Regions from separate parts of the Paracidovorax sp. genome, predicted to be linked through region 1. Evidence: predicted binding sites of a transcription regulator. Region 1 holds the regulator's gene; each other region holds the start of a gene.
The links. The regulator sigma-54, encoded in region 1, starts transcription at its own class of promoters, with help from an activator protein. The targets are predictions, from matches to a motif close to TGGCANGNAANCTGCTTT.

Region 2: a site for sigma-54 is predicted at 2,307-2,324, ahead of AC3A84_RS14270 (circularly permuted type 2 ATP-grasp protein). Genes of this name have one in related genera too.
Region 3: a site for sigma-54 is predicted at 2,038-2,055, ahead of glnA (type I glutamate--ammonia ligase). Genes of this name have one in related genera too.
Region 4: a site for sigma-54 is predicted at 1,794-1,811, ahead of glnK (P-II family nitrogen regulator). Genes of this name have one in related genera too.

The regions. Positions count from the first base shown of each region.
Region 1 is NZ_JBXYZY010000011.1:19,516-23,985, forward strand. It holds gene lptA (lipopolysaccharide transport periplasmic protein LptA) at 1-215, shown strand, start outside; gene lptB (LPS export ABC transporter ATP-binding protein) at 212-1,012, shown strand; gene AC3A84_RS05580 (RNA polymerase factor sigma-54) at 1,012-2,586, shown strand; gene AC3A84_RS05585 (TspO/MBR family protein) at 2,587-3,102, opposite strand; gene AC3A84_RS05590 (methyl-accepting chemotaxis protein) at 3,321-4,470, opposite strand, start outside.
Region 2 is NZ_JBXYZY010000034.1:282,863-287,332, forward strand. It holds gene AC3A84_RS14265 (alpha-E domain-containing protein) at 1-735, opposite strand, end outside; gene AC3A84_RS14270 (circularly permuted type 2 ATP-grasp protein) at 737-2,281, opposite strand; gene AC3A84_RS14275 (DNA internalization-related competence protein ComEC/Rec2) at 2,426-4,470, opposite strand, start outside.
Region 3 is NZ_JBXYZY010000003.1:3,437-7,906, reverse strand. It holds gene AC3A84_RS03840 (hypothetical protein) at 1-325, opposite strand, end outside; gene glnA (type I glutamate--ammonia ligase) at 580-1,995, opposite strand; gene AC3A84_RS03830 (competence/damage-inducible protein A) at 2,156-2,977, opposite strand; gene AC3A84_RS03825 (EI24 domain-containing protein) at 2,974-3,882, opposite strand; gene AC3A84_RS03820 (sterol desaturase family protein) at 3,916-4,470, opposite strand, start outside.
Region 4 is NZ_JBXYZY010000029.1:177,406-181,875, forward strand. It holds gene AC3A84_RS12015 (YifB family Mg chelatase-like AAA ATPase) at 80-1,627, opposite strand; gene glnK (P-II family nitrogen regulator) at 1,875-2,213, shown strand; gene AC3A84_RS12025 (ammonium transporter) at 2,263-3,705, shown strand; gene AC3A84_RS12030 (response regulator) at 3,984-4,470, opposite strand, start outside.

The sequences.
Region 1 (4,470 bases):
TCATCTTCTACAACAGCGTGACCGATGTGCTGACCGTCGATGGCCAGCGCACGGCGCCTGCGGGCACCGCCTCGGGCACCCCCGGCGGCCGCGTGCGCGCGGTGCTGGCGCCCAAGGAGTCCGCTCCCGATGCGCCGGCGGCAACGCCTGCGCCCGCCACGCCCGCACCCACCCTGCGGCCCAGTACCGATATGAAGAGCGGCGCGAGCAAGTGAGCGAATCCTTTTCCTCCCCCATTTCCACGTCCGCGGCCGCCAGCGCTGCGGCCCCGGGCAGCCGCCTGGAGGCACGCCACCTGCAGAAGTCCTACGGCAGCCGCAAGGTGGTCAAGGACGTGTCGCTCACCGTGCAGAAGGGCGAAGTCGTCGGCCTGCTGGGACCCAACGGCGCGGGCAAGACCACGTCGTTCTACATGATCGTCGGGCTGGTGCGCAGCGACGGCGGCGACATCGTCATTGACGGCCAGTCGGTCGCCAACATGCCCATCCACCGGCGCTCGCGCCTGGGTCTGTCGTACCTGCCCCAGGAAGCGTCGATCTTCCGCAAGCTGAACGTGGAAGAGAACGTGCGGGCGGTGCTGGAGCTGCAGAAGGACGCAGACGGCAAGCCGCTTTCCCGCGCGGAGATCGAGGAGCGGCTGACGGCGCTGCTGCAGGAGTTGCGCGTGGAGCACCTGCGCGCCTCGCCCGCGCTGGCCCTCTCGGGCGGCGAGCGCCGCCGCGTCGAGATCGCCCGGGCGCTGGCCACGCAGCCGCGCTTCATCCTGCTGGACGAGCCCTTCGCCGGGATCGACCCCATCGCCGTGATCGAGATCCAGCGCATCATCGGCTTTCTGAAGGAGCGCGGCATCGGCGTGCTCATCACCGACCACAACGTGCGTGAGACGCTGGGTATCTGCGACCACGCCTTCATCATCAGCGACGGCACCGTGCTGGCGCAGGGCACGCCCGCCGACATCGTGGACAACGCCGAGGTGCGCCGCGTGTACCTGGGCGAGCATTTCCGGATGTGATGAAGCCTGGCCTTTCCCTGCGGGTCTCCCAACACCTCGCGCTCACCCCCCAGCTGCAGCAATCGATCCGGCTGCTGCAGCTCTCCACGCTGGAACTGTCGCAGGAAGTCGAGCAGATGCTCGACGACAACCCCTTCCTGGAGCGCAACCTCGAAGACGCACCGCGCGAAGAGTTCGGCCTGCCCCAGGCCGACACGCCCGTGACGGAAGATGAGTCGCCCTACGGCGCCGCATCGGCCAGCACCACCACTTCCACGGCCGCCGAGGGCGGGGGCGATGCCGACGTGCCCGCAGGCCCCGACGCCGTCACCGAAGCGCCCGACTGGGAAGGCGACGGCACGGTGGACTTCTCGCCCGACGACAGCGAATGGGGCGGCGACGCCCCGGCACGCAACCGCACCGGCGACGAAGACGGCCAGGCCGATGCCACCGAGCTGGCCCGCAGCGGTGAATCGCTCACCGCCTTCCTGCACCGCCAGGCGCTTTCGCTGCGCCTCTCGCCGCTGGATACGGCGGCGCTGCGCTTTTTGATCGAATCCCTCAACGACGACGGCTACCTCGACGAGTCGCTCGAATCGCTGGCCCGGAGCCTGGCCGGCGATGCCGACCTTGAACAGCTCGAAGAGCTGGTCCACCGCTTCACCGTCGCCCTGCGCCTGCTGCAGAGCCTGGAGCCCACCGGCGTGGGCGCGCGCGGCCTGGCCGAATGTTTGACGCTGCAGCTGCGCGCCCTGGCCGAAGCCCGCGAGGCCGATGCCGACGTGCTGCAGGTCGCGCTGCGCATCTGCGAGCAGCCGCTGGAGATGCTGGCCAAGCGCGACGTGCGCCGCCTCACGCCGCTGTGCGGCGGCGGCAGCGAAGAGCGCACCCGCGCCGCCATGGCGCTGATCGCACGGCTGGAGCCCCGGCCGGGCCGGCGCTTCGTCGAGGTGGAGCGCAACATCATCGTGCCCGACGTCATCGTCAAGAAGACCGGGCGCGGCGCGCAGCAGAACTTCAGCGTGCAGCTCAACCCCGACGTGATGCCGCGCCTGCGCGTGCACGACGTCTATGCCGGCGCGCTGCGCGGCAACCGGGGCGGCGAGGGCCACCAGGCCATGCAGCAGCGGCTGCAGGAGGCGCGCTGGTTCATCAAGAACATCCAGCAGCGCTTCGATACCATCCTGCGCGTGTCGCGCGCCATCGTGGACCGCCAGCGCAACTTCTTCGTGCATGGCGAGCTGGCCATGCGGCCGCTGGTGCTGCGCGACATCGCAGACGAACTCGGCCTGCACGAATCGACCATCAGCCGCGTGACCACGGCCAAGTACATGGCCACGCCCCAGGGCACCTACGAGCTGAAGTACTTCTTCGGTTCGGGCCTGGGCACCGAAACCGGCGGCAATGCCTCCAGCACGGCCGTGCGGGCGCTCATCAAGCAGTTCGTTTCGGCCGAGAGTCCGGCCAAGCCGCTGTCGGACAGCCAGATCGCGGAAATGCTCAAGGAGCAGGGCATCGAATGCGCCCGCCGCACGGTGGCCAAGTACCGCGAGGCGCTGCGCATCGCCCCGGCCAACCTGCGCAAGGCGCTGTGATCAGCCCAGCAGCTGCGGGTTCATGCGCCAGAGCGTGACGTTGAGCGCCGCGGCGAAGCTGATCCAGGCCAGATAGGGCACCAGCAGCGCACCCGCCAGCGGCTTGATGCGCCAGAAGCCCGTCAGCGTGGCGGCCACCGTCAGCCACAAGAGGGCGATGTCAGCCAGCGCCCAGGCGCCCAGATGCCAGGCGAAGAACAGCCAGCTCCAGAGACCGTTGAGCACCAGCTGCAAGCAAAAGAGCGTCAGCGTCCGGCGGCGCGCGCCGCTGGCGGGCTCACGCCACACCAGCCAGGCGGCGATGGCCATCACCGCGTAGAGCACCGTCCAGACCGGACCGAAGACACCGGGCGGCGGCGACCACGAAGGCTGCGTGAGTTGCGCGTAGAAGGCCGGAGCCTGCACCGAGGCTACGCCGCCGATGGCGGCCGTGGCGAAGGTCAGCGCCAGCCAGCCGGCCAGGGCCAGCCAGGTGTGGGCGGTGAAGCGGGGGCGGGGGGCTGCGTGAAATGACATGGCTGCACTGTGGGGGTGGCGGATGCTGCCGGTGCGGCCCTTCATGCGCCAGTGTCTGTAAGACCGCACGCGGATCGGGCGGCGTACCGGCCTTTTCCATGGTTCAGTTTGCTATTGATTGAATAGCACATTGCGCTGGCAGAACAAGCGCTGCAGCCCGAAAAGTGCCTCATGCGAGGCCCGGCGCATGCGCTGACCGCTCAGTGCGGTCACGGGGCTCAGTGCCGCGGCAGCGCCGGCAGCGCCGGCAGCGCCGGCAGCGCGGCGTCGCCTCCCGCCGCCAGCTTGAAGCCCGCCACGGCATCGGCCAGCTGCGCCGCCTGCTGCTGCAGCGACTGCGCGGCGGCGGTCGCCTCTTCCACGAGCGCGGCGTTCTGCTGCGTGGCCTGGTCCATCTGGCTCACGGCGCTGCCGACCTCAGAGATGCCCGTGCTCTGCTCCTGGGTGGCGGCGCTGATCTCCGCCACGATGGCGGTCACGCGGCGAACGCTGTCCACCACCTGGTCCATGGTGCTTCCAGCATCCTGCACCAGCCGGCTGCCCGCGTTGACCTGGGCGACCGAGCCGTCGATGAGGAGCTTGATCTCCTTGGCCGCGGTGGCGCTGCGTTGGGCCAGGGTACGGACCTCGCTGGCGACGACGGCGAAGCCCCGGCCCTGCTCGCCCGCACGGGCGGCCTCGACAGCGGCGTTCAGCGCGAGGATGTTGGTCTGGAAGGCGATGCCGTCGATCACGCCGATGATGTCCACGATCTTGCGGGCCGATGCCTCGATACCTCCCATCGTCGTCACCACCTGGCCTACTACGCCGCCCCCGTGCACGGCGACCTCCGAGGCCTGGTCGGCCAGCTGCCGCGCCTGGCGCGCGTTGTCGGCGTTCTGCTTGACGGTGGCCGTCAGCTGCTCCATGGCCGCTGCGGTTTCCTCCAGCGAGCTGGCCTGCTGCTCCGTGCGGGCGGACAGGTCATGATTGCCGCTGGCGATCTCGCTGGTGGCCACGCGCACCGATTCGGATGAATCGCGGATGCGGATCAGCACGGCAGCGATCTTGTCCACGAAGCGGTTGAAGGCGCTGGCGATCTGCGTCAGCTCGTCATTGCCGTGGGTGGCAAGACGGCGGGTCAGGTCGCCCTCTCCAGACGCGATGTCTTCCAGCGCATCGCGCACCAGCGCCAGGCGGCGCAGCTGGCGGCTCACAGCCACCGTGAGCAGCGCCACGGCCATCAGCACGCACAGCGCGGTGATGCCGGCCGCGACCTGCAGCAGGTTCTGCACCGACTGCGTGGCTTGCGCACGGTCGATGGCAACGGCCAGCGTCCACGGAGTGCCCTCGACCTTGGCGGCGTAGAGCAGCTGGTCGGCGCCGTCG
Region 2 (4,470 bases), on a different contig from region 1:
CGGCATGTCGCGGCGCAGGATCAGCAGGTCGGCCACGCGCTCGGGCGTGATGACGTCGCGATAGGCCTTGCGATAGACCTCGAAGGCCGAGACGCTGCGCAGGATCGCGCTCCAGTGGTAGAAGTCGAACTCCGGCGTGGCCCGGCGCGGGTTTTGAACCGAGCCGTGGAAGTCGCTCTGCACCGCATGGAACTTCACGTCCAGCAGGCGTGCGGTATTGTCGGCCCGTTCCAGGAACGTGCCCAGCCGCAGGAAATGGAAGGCCTCGTCCTGCAGCATGGTGCCCAACACCACGCCGCGCGACAGGTGCGAGCGGTACTTCACCCATTCGAAGAACTGGCCCGGGTCGCGCTCGAACACGCCGCCGCCCAGCTGGCGGCTCAGCTCCAGCCAGGTCTGGTTCTGCGTCTCCCACACCTCGGTGGTGAGCGCGCCGCGCACCGCACGGGCGTTCTCGCGCGCCGCACGCAGGCACGACACGATGGACGAAGGATTGGTGCCGTCATGCACCATGAAATTCAGCACCCCGGCCGGCGTGACCTCGCCGTGCTTGGCGAGGTAGGCCGGCATCAATTCGCTGATGGAAAGAAGGCCCTGCCAGCCCTCTTCCGACACGGCGGCGGACTGGGGCAGGAGCGACGTCTCGTAGTTGACGTTCAGCATCCGGGCGGTGTTCTCTGCCCGCTCGGTGTAGCGGGACATCCAGAACAGATGATCGGCGGTACGGCTCAGCATCTCAGAGTCCTCCCAGGGGGGGCACCACGCTGCCCAGGGTCTGGGTCATGCCGCCCAGGGTTTGCGTAGGTGCGGGCCAGGGCACGGGTGGAGCGGCGTTGTCTTCGCCCAGCACCCAGGTGTCCTTGGTACCACCACCCTGCGACGAGTTGACGACGAGTGAGCCTTCCTTCAGCGCCACGCGCGTGAGGCCACCAGCGGCCATTTGCACCTTCTGGCCGGAGAGCACGAAGGGGCGCAGGTCGATGTGGCGCGGCGCGATGCCGGATTCGACGTAGGTGGGACAGCTGGAGAGCGACAGCGTGGGCTGCGCGATGTAGCCCGACGGATTGGCGAGCAGCGCGGCGCGGAACTCCTCGATTTCGGCCTTGGTTGCGGCCGGGCCGATCAACATGCCGTAGCCGCCTGCGCCGTGGACTTCCTTCACCACCAGTTCGTGCAAGTGATCCAGCACGTATTTCAGGTCGTCGGCCTTGCGGCACATCCAGGTGGGCACGTTGGCCAGGATGGGTTCTTCGCCCAGGTAGAAGCGGATCATCTCGGGCACATACGGATAGACCGACTTGTCGTCGGCGATGCCCGTACCCACCGCGTTGCAGATGGCGACGTTGCCCGCGCGGTAGGCGCTCATCAGGCCCGCACAGCCCAGCGTGGAGGTAGGGCGGAACACTTGCGGGTCGAGGAAGTCGTCGTCCACGCGGCGGTAGATCACGTCCACCCGCTGCAGGCCGCGCGTGGTGCGCATGTAGACGAAGTTGTCCTTGACCACCAGGTCCTGGCCTTCGACCAGTTCCACGCCCATCTGCTGGGCCAGGAACGCGTGCTCGAAGTAGGCGCTGTTGTACATGCCGGGCGTGAGCACCGCCACCGTCGGGTTGGCGGCGCCGGCCGGGGCGCTGGCGCGCAGCGTGTCGAGCAGCAGGTCGGGGTAATGCGCGACGGGGGCGACCTTGTGCAGCGAAAAGAGCTCGGGGAAGAGCCGCATCATCATCTTGCGGTTCTCGAGCATGTACGACACGCCCGAGGGCACCCGCAGGTTGTCTTCGAGCACGTAATACACGCCCTCGCCGCTGGCGTCGGGCGCCCGCACGATGTCAATGCCGGCGATGTGTGCGTAGAGATCGCGAGGTACATCGACGTCCACCATCTCGGGCCGGAACTGTGCGTTGCGCAGGATCAGGTCGGAGGGCACGATGCCGGCGCGGATGATGTCCTGGCCGTGATAGACGTCGTGGATGAAACGGTTGAGTGCGGTCACGCGCTGCACCAGGCCCTGCTGCATGCGGGACCACTCGTGCGAGGGGATGATGCGCGGGATCAGATCGAACGGGATCAACCGCTCGGTACCCGCGCCGTCCTCGTCCTTGGCGCCATACACCGCGAAAGTGATGCCGACACGGCGGAAGATCATCTCCGCCTCCGCGCGGCGCGCTTGCATCGCTTCTTCTGACTGCTTACCCAACCACTGCCCGTAGCGCTTGTAATGGTCTCGAACGTCGCTGCCCTGAAACGGCAGCGACGCATACATCTCGTCGAACTTCTGCATAAAAGCGGTGCCTCCTGGACTCAGCATAGCAAGTTGCGGGCCGACACTTGGGAACATCGGCGCCAGATTTGATACAGCACGCTGTAGGAGAGCAGGCCGACCGACGGCCGCGCGATCAACGCACGCTTCGAGATCGCTGGTGAGTCAGGGGACCTCGTCGGCCGCGATCGCCGCATGCTGCCAATAGCGCCGCTGCGCTGCGCGCTCGCAGCGCACGCGCTCCGGTGCTTCGGACGTCCAGCCGATGGCCCCGCAGCGGTCTGATCGCACGAAGTCGATGCCACGCTCGAGGTAGCGCCGTGCCACGTCGGGCGCAGGGTGGCCGAATCGATTGCGGTAACCGGCCTGCACCAGCGCAGTGCGGGGCGCCACGGCCTCCAGAAAGGCCGTGCTGGACGACGTGCGGCTGCCGTGATGCGGCACCAGCAGCAGGTCGGCATGCAGCGGCGCGCCGCGCGCGATGAGTGCGGTTTCCTGCGCGCGTTCGATGTCGCCCACCAACAAGGCCGCAGTGCCCGCCGTGGCCTCGATGCGCAAGGCGCAGCTGTGGCTATTGGGCTTGCCCGCAGCCAGGTCGGCGCCGGGGGGAGGATGCAGCACGGAAAAACGCACGCCATCCCATTCCCATCCATCGCCCGCCCGGCAGGGCGCGACGGGCCGCAGCTGCTGCAGCGGATGGCCCGGCTCGATGGAGCCGAGCACGTCCGCTGCGGGCTGCTGGGCCAGCACGGCCGCCGCGCCGCCCGTGTGATCCACATCGCGGTGGCTCAGCACCACGCGGTCCAGCCGCTCGCCGGTGGCACGCAGCAAGGGCACCAGCACGCGGTCGCCGGCATCGCTGTCCTGATGGTAGCGCGGACCGGCGTCGTAGAGCAGCGCATGGCGCGCGGTGCGCACCACCACCGCCTGGCCCTGGCCCACGTCGGCGGCCAGCAGCTCGAACTGGCCTGGCGCCGGGCGCGGCGGATGCCACCAGAGCGCTGGCAGCAAAAGCGGCAGGCCCAAGAGGCGCGCCGGCACGGGCAGGCGCAGGGCCAGCAGCGTGCCCCCGGCCACAGCCGCAATGCCCGCCCAGAGCGGAGCCACCGCCAGCGACAGCTGGGCCCAGGGCCAGCCCGCCAGCCACTGCAGCGCAGCCGACAGGGGCTGCACGCTCCACGCCGCGGCATCCCAGAGCGGCGGCCACAGCACGCCGCCCAGGGCCAACGGCGTGACGACCAGCGTAGTCCACGGAATGGCCACCAGATTGGCCAGCAGCCCGACCAGCGACACCTGTCCGAACAGCAGCAGACTGAGCGGCGTGAGGGCGAGCGTGACCACCCATTGCTCCCGCAGCATCGAGCAAAACCGCCCTGCAGCGCCCTTTCCACCCGCGCCTTGCGCTATCGGATTGCTAGCAAAGAGCACGGCGACCGCGATGAAGCTCAGCCAGAAGCCCGCCTGCAGCAGCGCCCAGGGGTCGGCCAGCAGCACCGCCGCGCAGGCCAGCAGCCACACCTGCGGCCATGGCCAGCGCCGGCCCGAAAGCTGCAGCAGCGCCACCACAGCCAGCATGCAGATGGTGCGCTGCGCCGGCACACCCCAGCCGCTGAAGAGTGCATAGCCCGCCGCCAGCCACACGCCGCAGACCAATGCCGCCCGTGGAGCGGGCAAGGCAAGGCAGAGCCGCCGCGACCGGCGCCAGGCCGCGCCCACCGCATGCGCGGCCAGCCACGCGAACAAGGTGATGTGGAGCCCCGAGATGCTCATCAGGTGCGCCACGCCGGTGGCGCGAAACACGTCCCAGTCGGCACGGTCGATGGCGCGCTGGTCCCCTGTCACCAGCGCGGCCACCACGCCGGCAGCGCGCTGGCGGGCGATGTCGGCGGCAGCGGTGACCCCATCGCCCGGTGCACCGCTGCGCCCGCCCAGCCGCTCCAGGATGGCGTCGCGCACGTGCTGGCGGGCCCGTTCGATCGGGTGGGCCCAGGTCGCGGCCAGCAGGCGCGGCGGCGCATCGCGCGGGCTGGCACGCACGTAGCCCGTGGCCTGCACGCCCTGCTCCCATAGGTAGAGCTCATAGTCGAAGCCGTGTGGATTGCGTCCGCCGTGCGGCGCCTTCAGCCGCAGAGTCAGCTCCCAGCGCTCTCCAGGGTGCACCTCGGGCGGGGGCTTTTGCAGCTCGGCAATGGCCGCCGCGCCCGGCTCAG
Region 3 (4,470 bases), on a different contig from region 1:
GGCGGGCCTCGGCCTTGCGCAGTTCGGCCTCCAGGATGGCACGGGCATCTGCATCGCGGGCGCGCTGGTCCGATGTGCCGACGCGGGGCGTATTGGACGGCGAGGTGGTGGGTCCGGTGCTCGCGCTGCCCGACGAGGAACTACCCGCTGGCCGGCTGCTTTGCAGCACGGTCACGTTGCCGCCTTCGACGACCTTGCAGCCACGCTCCTTGGCCTGCGTGGCGTTGTTGGTGTATTCGTTGCCGCAGCGATAGATGCGGTCCTGCGACCAGGCTGCCGGCAGGCAGGCGCACAGGGTCAGCAATGCGGTGAGACTCTTCTTCATGGATTCCTCGGAAGGCATGCATCGGGGCACGCTAGGGGTATCGGGGAGTATCCCCCAATCGTCTTGCAGCGCCAATTCAGCCCCGCATTCAGGGGCGGTGAAGCCCCATCCCCCAGTGGACGGTGCACTTCTCAGGCACAAACGCCCCAGGCAAGTTCCGGACGGGCATGAAAAAAGGCGGCTCGCGCCGCCTTTTCGGACCACTGCCTTGTGCAGACAGGCGCTGCAGCCCCGAGGCCGCCGCGCCCGGCCCATCACAGGGAGTAGTACATGTCGTATTCGACAGGGTGAGGAGCCATGCGGAAGCGCGTGACTTCGCCCATCTTCAGCTCGATGTAGGCATCCAGCATGGAGTCGGTGAACACGCCACCCTTGGTCAGGAAGCTGCGGTCCTTGTCCAGGTATTCCAGCGCCTGGTCCAGGCTGTGGCACACGGTGGGCACCAGCTTGTCTTCTTCGGGCGGCAGGTGGTAGAGGTCCTTCGTGGCGGCTTCGCCCGGATGGATCTTGTTTTCCACGCCGTCCAGGCCAGCCATCATCAGGGCAGAGAAGGCCAGGTAGGGGTTGGCGGAAGGATCGGGGAAGCGCGCTTCGATACGGCGGCCTTTCGGGTTGGCGACGTAAGGAATACGGATCGAGGCGGAACGGTTGCGGGCCGAGTAGGCCAGCTTCACCGGAGCTTCAAAGCCGGGCACCAGGCGCTTGTAGCTGTTCGTGCCAGGGTTGGTGATGGCATTCAGGGCACGGGCGTGCTTGATGATGCCGCCGATGTAGTACAGGGCGAAGTCGGACAGGCCTGCATAGCCGTCGCCGGCGAACAGGTTCTTGCCGTCCTTCCAGATGGACTGGTGCACGTGCATGCCGGAGCCGTTGTCGCCCGCGTAGGGCTTGGGCATGAAGGTTGCCGTCTTGCCGTAGGCGTTGGCCACGTTCCACACCACGTACTTCAGGACCTGGGTCCAGTCGGCGCGCTCGACCAGCGTGCTGAACTTGGTGCCGATTTCGTTCTGGCCTGCGCCCGCCACTTCGTGGTGGAACACTTCGACCGGGATGCCCAGGGATTCGAGGATCAGGGACATCTCAGCGCGCATGTCTTGCGTGCTGTCGACCGGGGGCACGGGGAAGTAGCCGCCCTTGACGGTGGGACGGTGGCCGCGGTTGCCGCCTTCGAGCTTGGCGCCCGAGTTCCAAGGAGCTTCGTACTCTTCGATCTCGAACATGACCTTGCCGGGCTCGTTGCTCCAGCGCACGCCGTCGAAGATGAAGAATTCGGGTTCCGGACCGAAGTAGGCCGTGTCGCCCAGGCCGGAAGCCTTCAAGTAGGCTTCTGCGCGCTTGGCGATGGAGCGGGGATCGCGGTCATAGGCCTTGCCGTCGCCCGGCTCGATCACGTCGCACTGGAGGAACAGCGTGGTTTCTTCGAAGAAGGGGTCGATGTTGGCCGTGTTCGGGTCGGGCATGAGCTGCATGTCCGACGCTTCAATGCCCTTCCAGCCTGCCACCGACGAGCCGTCGAAGGCGTGGCCCGACGAGAACTTGTCTTCGTCGAAGTGGGACACCGGCACGGTCACGTGCTGTTCCTTGCCACGGGTATCGGTGAAGCGGAAGTCAACGAACTTGACTTCGTTCTCCTTCACCATCTTCATCACGTCTGCAACGGTCTTGGCCATCAGGATCTCCAGGATTAAGCGCTTGTTAAAAACGTCGAAAGAAAAGCAGGTTGCATGCCAACGGCAGGCCTCCATGCACTAAGGCAGAGCACGGCGAGCGTTCTCACCGCACCTGCAGAAACACCCCAAAACAGTGCACCACACGCCACAACGCTGACCGTCAGGTATTGCGCACCACCTCGGGGCCCATGCTTGCACCAATATCGTGCAACGCCCTTTGCAAAGCGATCCACGCCGTCGGAACGAGCACAGTGGGCCCTTTCACCCCGAGCTCGATGTGGCGGCCATGCTCGGGATGGTCCACGCTCGGCAGACTGAAAACGCGCACCGGTGCATGGTCCCGCTCGATGCGCTCCATGAGCGGCGTCAGCGTGGCTTCCATTGAACCGTACACCACCACGGAGTGTTCTGTCTGCGGCTGCCGGTTGAAACAGTGCGCATAGTGGGTGTCGAGCACCCACTCGATCATCGGCCAGGCCATGACGGGAAAGCCCGGCACGAAATGCACATGGGAGCCCCCTTTGCCTGCGCAGGAAAAGCCCGGGATCTTGTTGTACGGATTGGGGATGATGGCAGAGCCTTCGGGAAATACCCCCATATTCAGCCGGTGGACGTTGTCCGCACGGTCGGGTTCGTAGGGCACCCCCTGTTCGCGGGCCGCGTCCTGCATACGCTCCTCGATCAGCGCCTTGGCCTGCGGATGCAGTGCCAACGGGAGGCCAAGGGCCCGGCCTGCGCATTGCCGCGTGTGATCGTCCGGAGTGGCGCCGATGCCGCCGCAGGAGAACACCACGTCGGCCGAGGCAAAGGCGCGCTGGAGCGTGGCGGTGATGCGGTCGGGATCGTCGCCCACATAGTCGGCATAGGCAAGGCCCAGACCGCGCGCGGCCAGCAGTTCGATGACCTTGGGCATGTGCTTGTCCGCACGCTTGCCCGAGAGAATTTCATCGCCCACGATGATGAGGCCGAAGGAAGGGATCATGGCTGAGTCGCAAAAGGTGTGTTGGAAGGGCTGGGCGGCGCTGGCAACGCAGCCGAGGGAGTGGCCGAAGACGCGGCGTCGGCCACGGGCGCGGCAGCCGGCGGCTCACCCCGCTCGCGCCGCAGACGCTCCAGCGCGGACAGGGCGTAATGCGTGAACCATAGCGAGGAAAACGCGAACACCAAGGTGTAGATCCAAACGGCGACAGGCACCAGCACGAAGAAAGCCGCGGCAAACACCACACCTGACGCCCAGACGATCCCTGGTGCAGCGCCCAGATAGCCGCACACGACGCCCATGGTCAGCAAGGACACGTGGTGCCGCTTCAGCAGCAGCACACGCTCTTCCTTGCTGGCATGGTCAGCAAGTGCATCGAAGCTCATCACACGGTAGGTCAGCCATCCCCAGATGAGCGGGGGGAGCACCAGCACCAGTGGGGGAACCAGCCAAAGCGGCATGGATACCACCATGGCCAGCAGGGCGGCCGCCGTGGAGCCCAGCGACCAGACCAGACTGCTCACCAAAGAACTTCCGCGCTTGCGCACCAGCGTCGGAAAGCGTCGTGCTGCAACAAGGCGCACCAGAGCGGGCGTCATCATCAGTGCCACAGCCAGCACCGCGACCAGCACGATGACCGGGGTGGCAGCCACGATCACCAGCAGGGGTGCCAACACGGAAGGCGCATCGGCGATGCCGAACTGCCGCAGCCATCCCCAGAGCAAGCCGAGCCAGCCAGAGGTCTGCAGCGACTCCTGCACGGCTGCCACCGAAGACGACCACCACAAGGCGCCCGCGCCCCAGGCCAGCAGAGCGATCAGCAGCAGGGGCAGCAGCGACAGCGCGATGACTCGCGGACGCAGACAGTAGGCCGCGGCCCGCCAGAATGAATCGATCAACAGTCCCATGGCCCCAAGCATAGCGCCAGCGCATGTCCGCGCTCAGGCGCGCCCCCGCAAACGCTGGAGCCCACGCCACTGCTGCATCCAGAAGCCGCGGCCGTAGTCGCGCACCCGGCCGTCAGGGCCAGGCTCCACCTGATCGCGCACGCCAGTGGCCTCATAGCGCAATTCGAAGTTGGCGGTGCGGAACAGCATGTCCCACCATGGCAGCAACACGCCGAAGTTGTGGCCGCCCAGCACAGGCTTGTGGACGCTTGGGGCGGGCTGCGATTCATGGCCGATGCCGATGGCGTGGTGCAGCCGGTGGAAGCGGGGACTCACCCAGAGCCGTTCGCCGAAGCGGCCGAACCACATACGGATGTTTGCGTGCTGAAAATTCTCGCTCAACTGGGTAATCGCAACGATGACCACAAACTGCCCTGGGGCCACACCGATGAGCTGCGCGACATTGACCACGATGAAGGAGTGCAGCAGATCGTCGAGCAGGTGGTTACGGTTGTCGGTCCACATGGTCATCTGGCGCTGCGAATGGTGCAGCGAATGCAGCTTCCACCACCATTCAAAGTGATGCTGGCCACGGTGGATCCAGTACTC
Region 4 (4,470 bases), on a different contig from region 1:
CGGTGATCTGCCCCATGGCGGCATGGTTTCAGAACGAGGGCGACGCGCCGGCCCGTAGGCCATGGCGTGGCAGACGTTGTCAATGCGGCAGGCTGCGCAGCACCCGGCGGTACTGCACCGCCTCCGCCACGTGAGCGGGCTCGATCTGCGCGGCGCCCGCCAGGTCGGCGATGGTGCGTGCCACCTTCAGCGCCCGGTGCGTGCTGCGCGCAGACCACGCCAGCCGCGTGGCAGCCGTGCGCAGGAACTGGGTGGCCGCGTCCTGCAGCACCAGGTGCTCGTCGATCTGGCGGCCCTGCAGCGCCTGGTTGGTGCAGCCCTGCCGCGCCATGGCGCGCTCCCGCGCGGCCACCACGCGTTCGCGCACGGTGGCGGTGGATTCGCCGGGCAGCGCAGCCAGCAGTTCGTCGGTGGGCAGGGCGGGCACCTCCACATGCAGGTCGATGCGGTCCAGCAGCGGCCCGCTGAGCTTGCCCTGGTAGCGCGCCACCTGGTCGGGTGTGCACCGGCAGGCCCGCTGGGACGAGCCCTGGAAGCCGCAGGGGCAAGGGTTCATCGCCGCGACGAGCTGGAACCGCGCCGGAAAGTCCACCCGCCGCGCCGCGCGCGCGATGGTGATGCGCCCGGTCTCCAGCGGCTCGCGCAGGGCCTCCAGCGCGGTGCGGGCGAATTCGGGGAATTCGTCCAGGAAAAGCACGCCTTCGTGGGCCAATGAAATCTCTCCAGGGCGCGGGGGCGAGCCCCCGCCCACCAGGGCGATCGCGCTGCAGGTGTGGTGCGGATGGGCCGTGGTTCGCTGCATCCAGCGGCTGGCATCGAAGCGGCCGGCCAGGCTGGCCACGGCCGCGCTCTCCAGCGCCTCCTGCACCGTCATGGCCGGCAGCAGCGAGGCGAAGCGGTGTGCCAGCATGGACTTGCCCGAGCCGGGCGGCCCCACCAGCAAGAGGCCGTGGCCGCCGGCGGCGGCGATCTCCAGCGCCCGGCGGGCGGCGGCCTGGCCCTTGACGTCGGCCAGGTCGGCTTCGGGCGCCCGCACGGGCGGCGGGACGGGCAGCACACGGGCCCAGCCGCCCTCGCCTTCATCGTCAGGCTCCGCGGCGCCCTGCCCTGCGGGCAGGAAGTGCCGCACCACGTCCAGCAAATGGCGGGCGCGATAGACCTCGGTGTCCGGCACCAGTGCGGCCTCTTCGGCGCTGCCGGGCGGCAGCACCATGCGCGGGGCCTCGCCCAGCGTGCGCAGCGCCAGGCTGGTGGCCAGGGCCCCGCGCACGGCGCGCAGTTCGCCCGAGAGCGATAGCTCGCCCGCGAACTCGTGCCCGGCCAGCCGCGCCCCGTCGATCTGACCGCTGGCCGCGAGAATGCCCAAGGCGATCGGCAGGTCGAACCGCCCGGAGTCCTTGGGCAGATCGGCGGGCGCCAGGTTGACGGTGATCTTCTTGTTGGCCGGGAACTCCAGCCCCGCGTTCTGCAGGGCCGAGCGCACGCGCTCGCGCGCCTCCTTGACCTCCACCTCGGCCAGGCCGACCAGCGTGAAACTGGGCAAGCCGTTGGCCAGATGCACTTCGACGGTGACCGAAGGCGCCTGCAGCCCCAGCAGCGCACGGCTTTGCACCAAAGCAAGACTCATATCGACCCCTCTCCCCATACAGGTGCATCAGGAACGCATCCCTATGCGTGGCTTTCTGGTTTGCACCACTCGAGTGCATTACGTTACGGCGTGCGTAAAGGGTAACGCAGCGGTACAGGCCGTGACTGTAAGCACGGCCCACCAACACGGCCGCACCCGAGTGCGATGGCACGTTCCATGCTTTGAGGCCCTTATCCTGATACCCACTCACAGCAGGCGCACTGCGCCCGACCCGGAGGAAACGCAAATGAAAATGGTGACAGCCATCATCAAACCCTTCAAGCTCGACGAGGTGCGCGAAGCCCTCTCGGACATCGGTGTGCAAGGCATCACCGTGACCGAAGTCAAGGGCTTCGGTCGCCAGAAGGGCCATACGGAGCTGTACCGCGGCGCCGAGTACGTGGTGGACTTCCTGCCCAAGGTCAAGATCGAAGCCGCCGTCGCGGACGAGCTGGTCGAGCGTGTCATCGAAGCGATCGAAGGTGCAGCGCGCACCGGCAAGATCGGCGACGGCAAGATCTTCGTGGGCCACCTGGAGCAGGTGGTGCGCATCCGCACCGGCGAAACCGGCAAGGAAGCCCTCTAAAAGCCGGCCGCACACGCCCCGTACCCCGATACACATCCCGAGTACTGCCATGAAAAAACTGCTTGCTTCCTGCCTTCTGGGCTTGAGCCTGATGACCGCCGGCACCGCCGTGCTGGCCCAGGCGCCTGCCGCCTCTGAACCCGCCGCCGTGACGGCGCCCGCCGAAGCCGCATCCGCTGCCGCGCCGGCGCCTGCCGCTGCTGCCGAGCCAGCCGCCAAGGCCGATGCAGCACCCGCTGCCGCTGCCCCGGCTGCCGCCCCCGCTCCCAAGGTGGACTCTGGCGACACCGCCTGGATGCTGACCTCCACGCTGCTGGTCATCCTGATGACCATTCCCGGCCTGGCCCTGTTCTACGGCGGCCTGGGTCGTTCCAAGAACATGCTGTCGGTGCTGATGCAGGTCTTCGTGATCTTCTCGCTGGTGTCGCTGCTCTGGGCCATCTACGGCTACAGCCTGGCGTTCTCCGGCGAGGGCAAGTTCTTCGGTGGCTTCGACAAGCTGTTCCTCAAGGGCGTGACCCAGGAAACCTTCGGCGCCCTGACGACGATCCCTGAATACGTGTTCTTCGCGTTCCAGGGCACCTTCGCCGCCATCACCGTGGCGCTGATCGTGGGTTCGTTCGCCGAGCGCATCAAGTTCGCCGCCGTGCTGATCTTCTCGGTGCTATGGTTCACCTTCAGCTACGTGCCCATGGCCCACATCGTGTGGGGCGGCGGCCTGCTGGGCGCCGACGGCGCGCTGGACTTCGCCGGCGGCACCGTGGTGCACATCAATGCCGGTATCGCCGGTCTGGTGGGTGCCTACATGGTGGGCAAGCGCCTGGGCTTCGGCAAGGAAGCCTTCACGCCCCACTCGCTGACGCTGACGATGGTGGGCGCCTCGCTGCTGTGGGTGGGCTGGTTCGGCTTCAACGCCGGCTCCGCCGGCGCCGCCAACGCCAACGCCGGCCTGGCCTTCGTGAACACCGTGCTGGCCACCGCTGCCGCCACGCTGTCCTGGATCGGTGCCGAAGCCCTCTCCAAGGGCAAGGCCTCCATGCTGGGCGCTGCCTCCGGCGCCGTGGCCGGCCTCGTGGCCGTAACGCCCGCTGCCGGCTTCGTGGGCCCCATGGGCTCGATCGTGATGGGTCTGCTGGCGGGCGTGGTCTGCCTGTGGGGCGTGGGTGGCCTCAAGCGCATGCTGGGTGCCGATGACGCGTTCGACGTGTTCGGCGTGCACGGTACGGGCGGCATCCTCGGTGCCATCCTGACCGGCGTGTTTGCATCGCAAAGCCTGGGCGGCACGGGCGGCCTGACGCCCGACACGTTCAGCATGGGTGCTCAAGTGTGGGTGCAGGTCAAGAGCGTGCTGTTCACCATCGTGTGGTCCGGCGTCGTGGCTTTCATCTCCTACAAGATCGCCGATCTGCTGGTGGGCCTGCGCGTCAGCGAAGAAGCCGAGCGCGAAGGTCTGGACATCACCTCTCACGGCGAAACGGCCTACCACCGTTGATGCCCCCCGATCCCGCCCGGTGTCTGGTGGCATCGGGTGGGTGGTAAGCAGAGCCCCTGACGGGGTTCATTGACGAGTGACTCCTCTATGGATATTTGGCCCGCCGCCCGGCGGGCCTTTTTTTTGCCCGTGCGGCCCTGATGAAAAGCCGGCACGGGGAGGCGCGCAGGCTGGCCGGCGACGGCGCGTCTGGGCAGCGCTGGGCCGCCGCAGCGCTGGGCCGGTGGACGCGGCCGGAGGGGAATCGGGGGCCGCTGCCGCTGGCCAGACAAGAGCCGCTACCGGCCTGCAGACGACTGCATCAGCGCCTGGATGCGCTGACTGAAGACCTGCAGTTCGAACGGCTTGGTCAGCACCTGCATGCCTGCGGGCAGGTGGCCATGGCTGAGCACGGCACTTTCGGCATAGCCGGTCACGAACAGCACGCGCAGCGACGGGTACAGCTCGCGTGCCGCATCTGCCACCTGCCGGCCGTTCATGCCGCCGGGCAGGCCCACGTCGGTGACGAGCAGGGCGACATCCGCATGGCGCTTGAGCACATCCAGCGCCTCGGGACCGTCTTCGGCCTCCAGCACCTGGAACCCCATCTCGCGCAGCATCTCCACCATCAGCACCCGCACCGGGGCCTCGTCGTCCACGACCAGAACGGTCTCGCCGCGGCCCACGGGGACCACGGGCGCCGGCGGCGCGCCGGCGTCTTCCATCGGCAGGTCCGCGCCCTGGTAGCGAGGCAGGTAGATGCAGACCGTGGTCCCGACACCGACT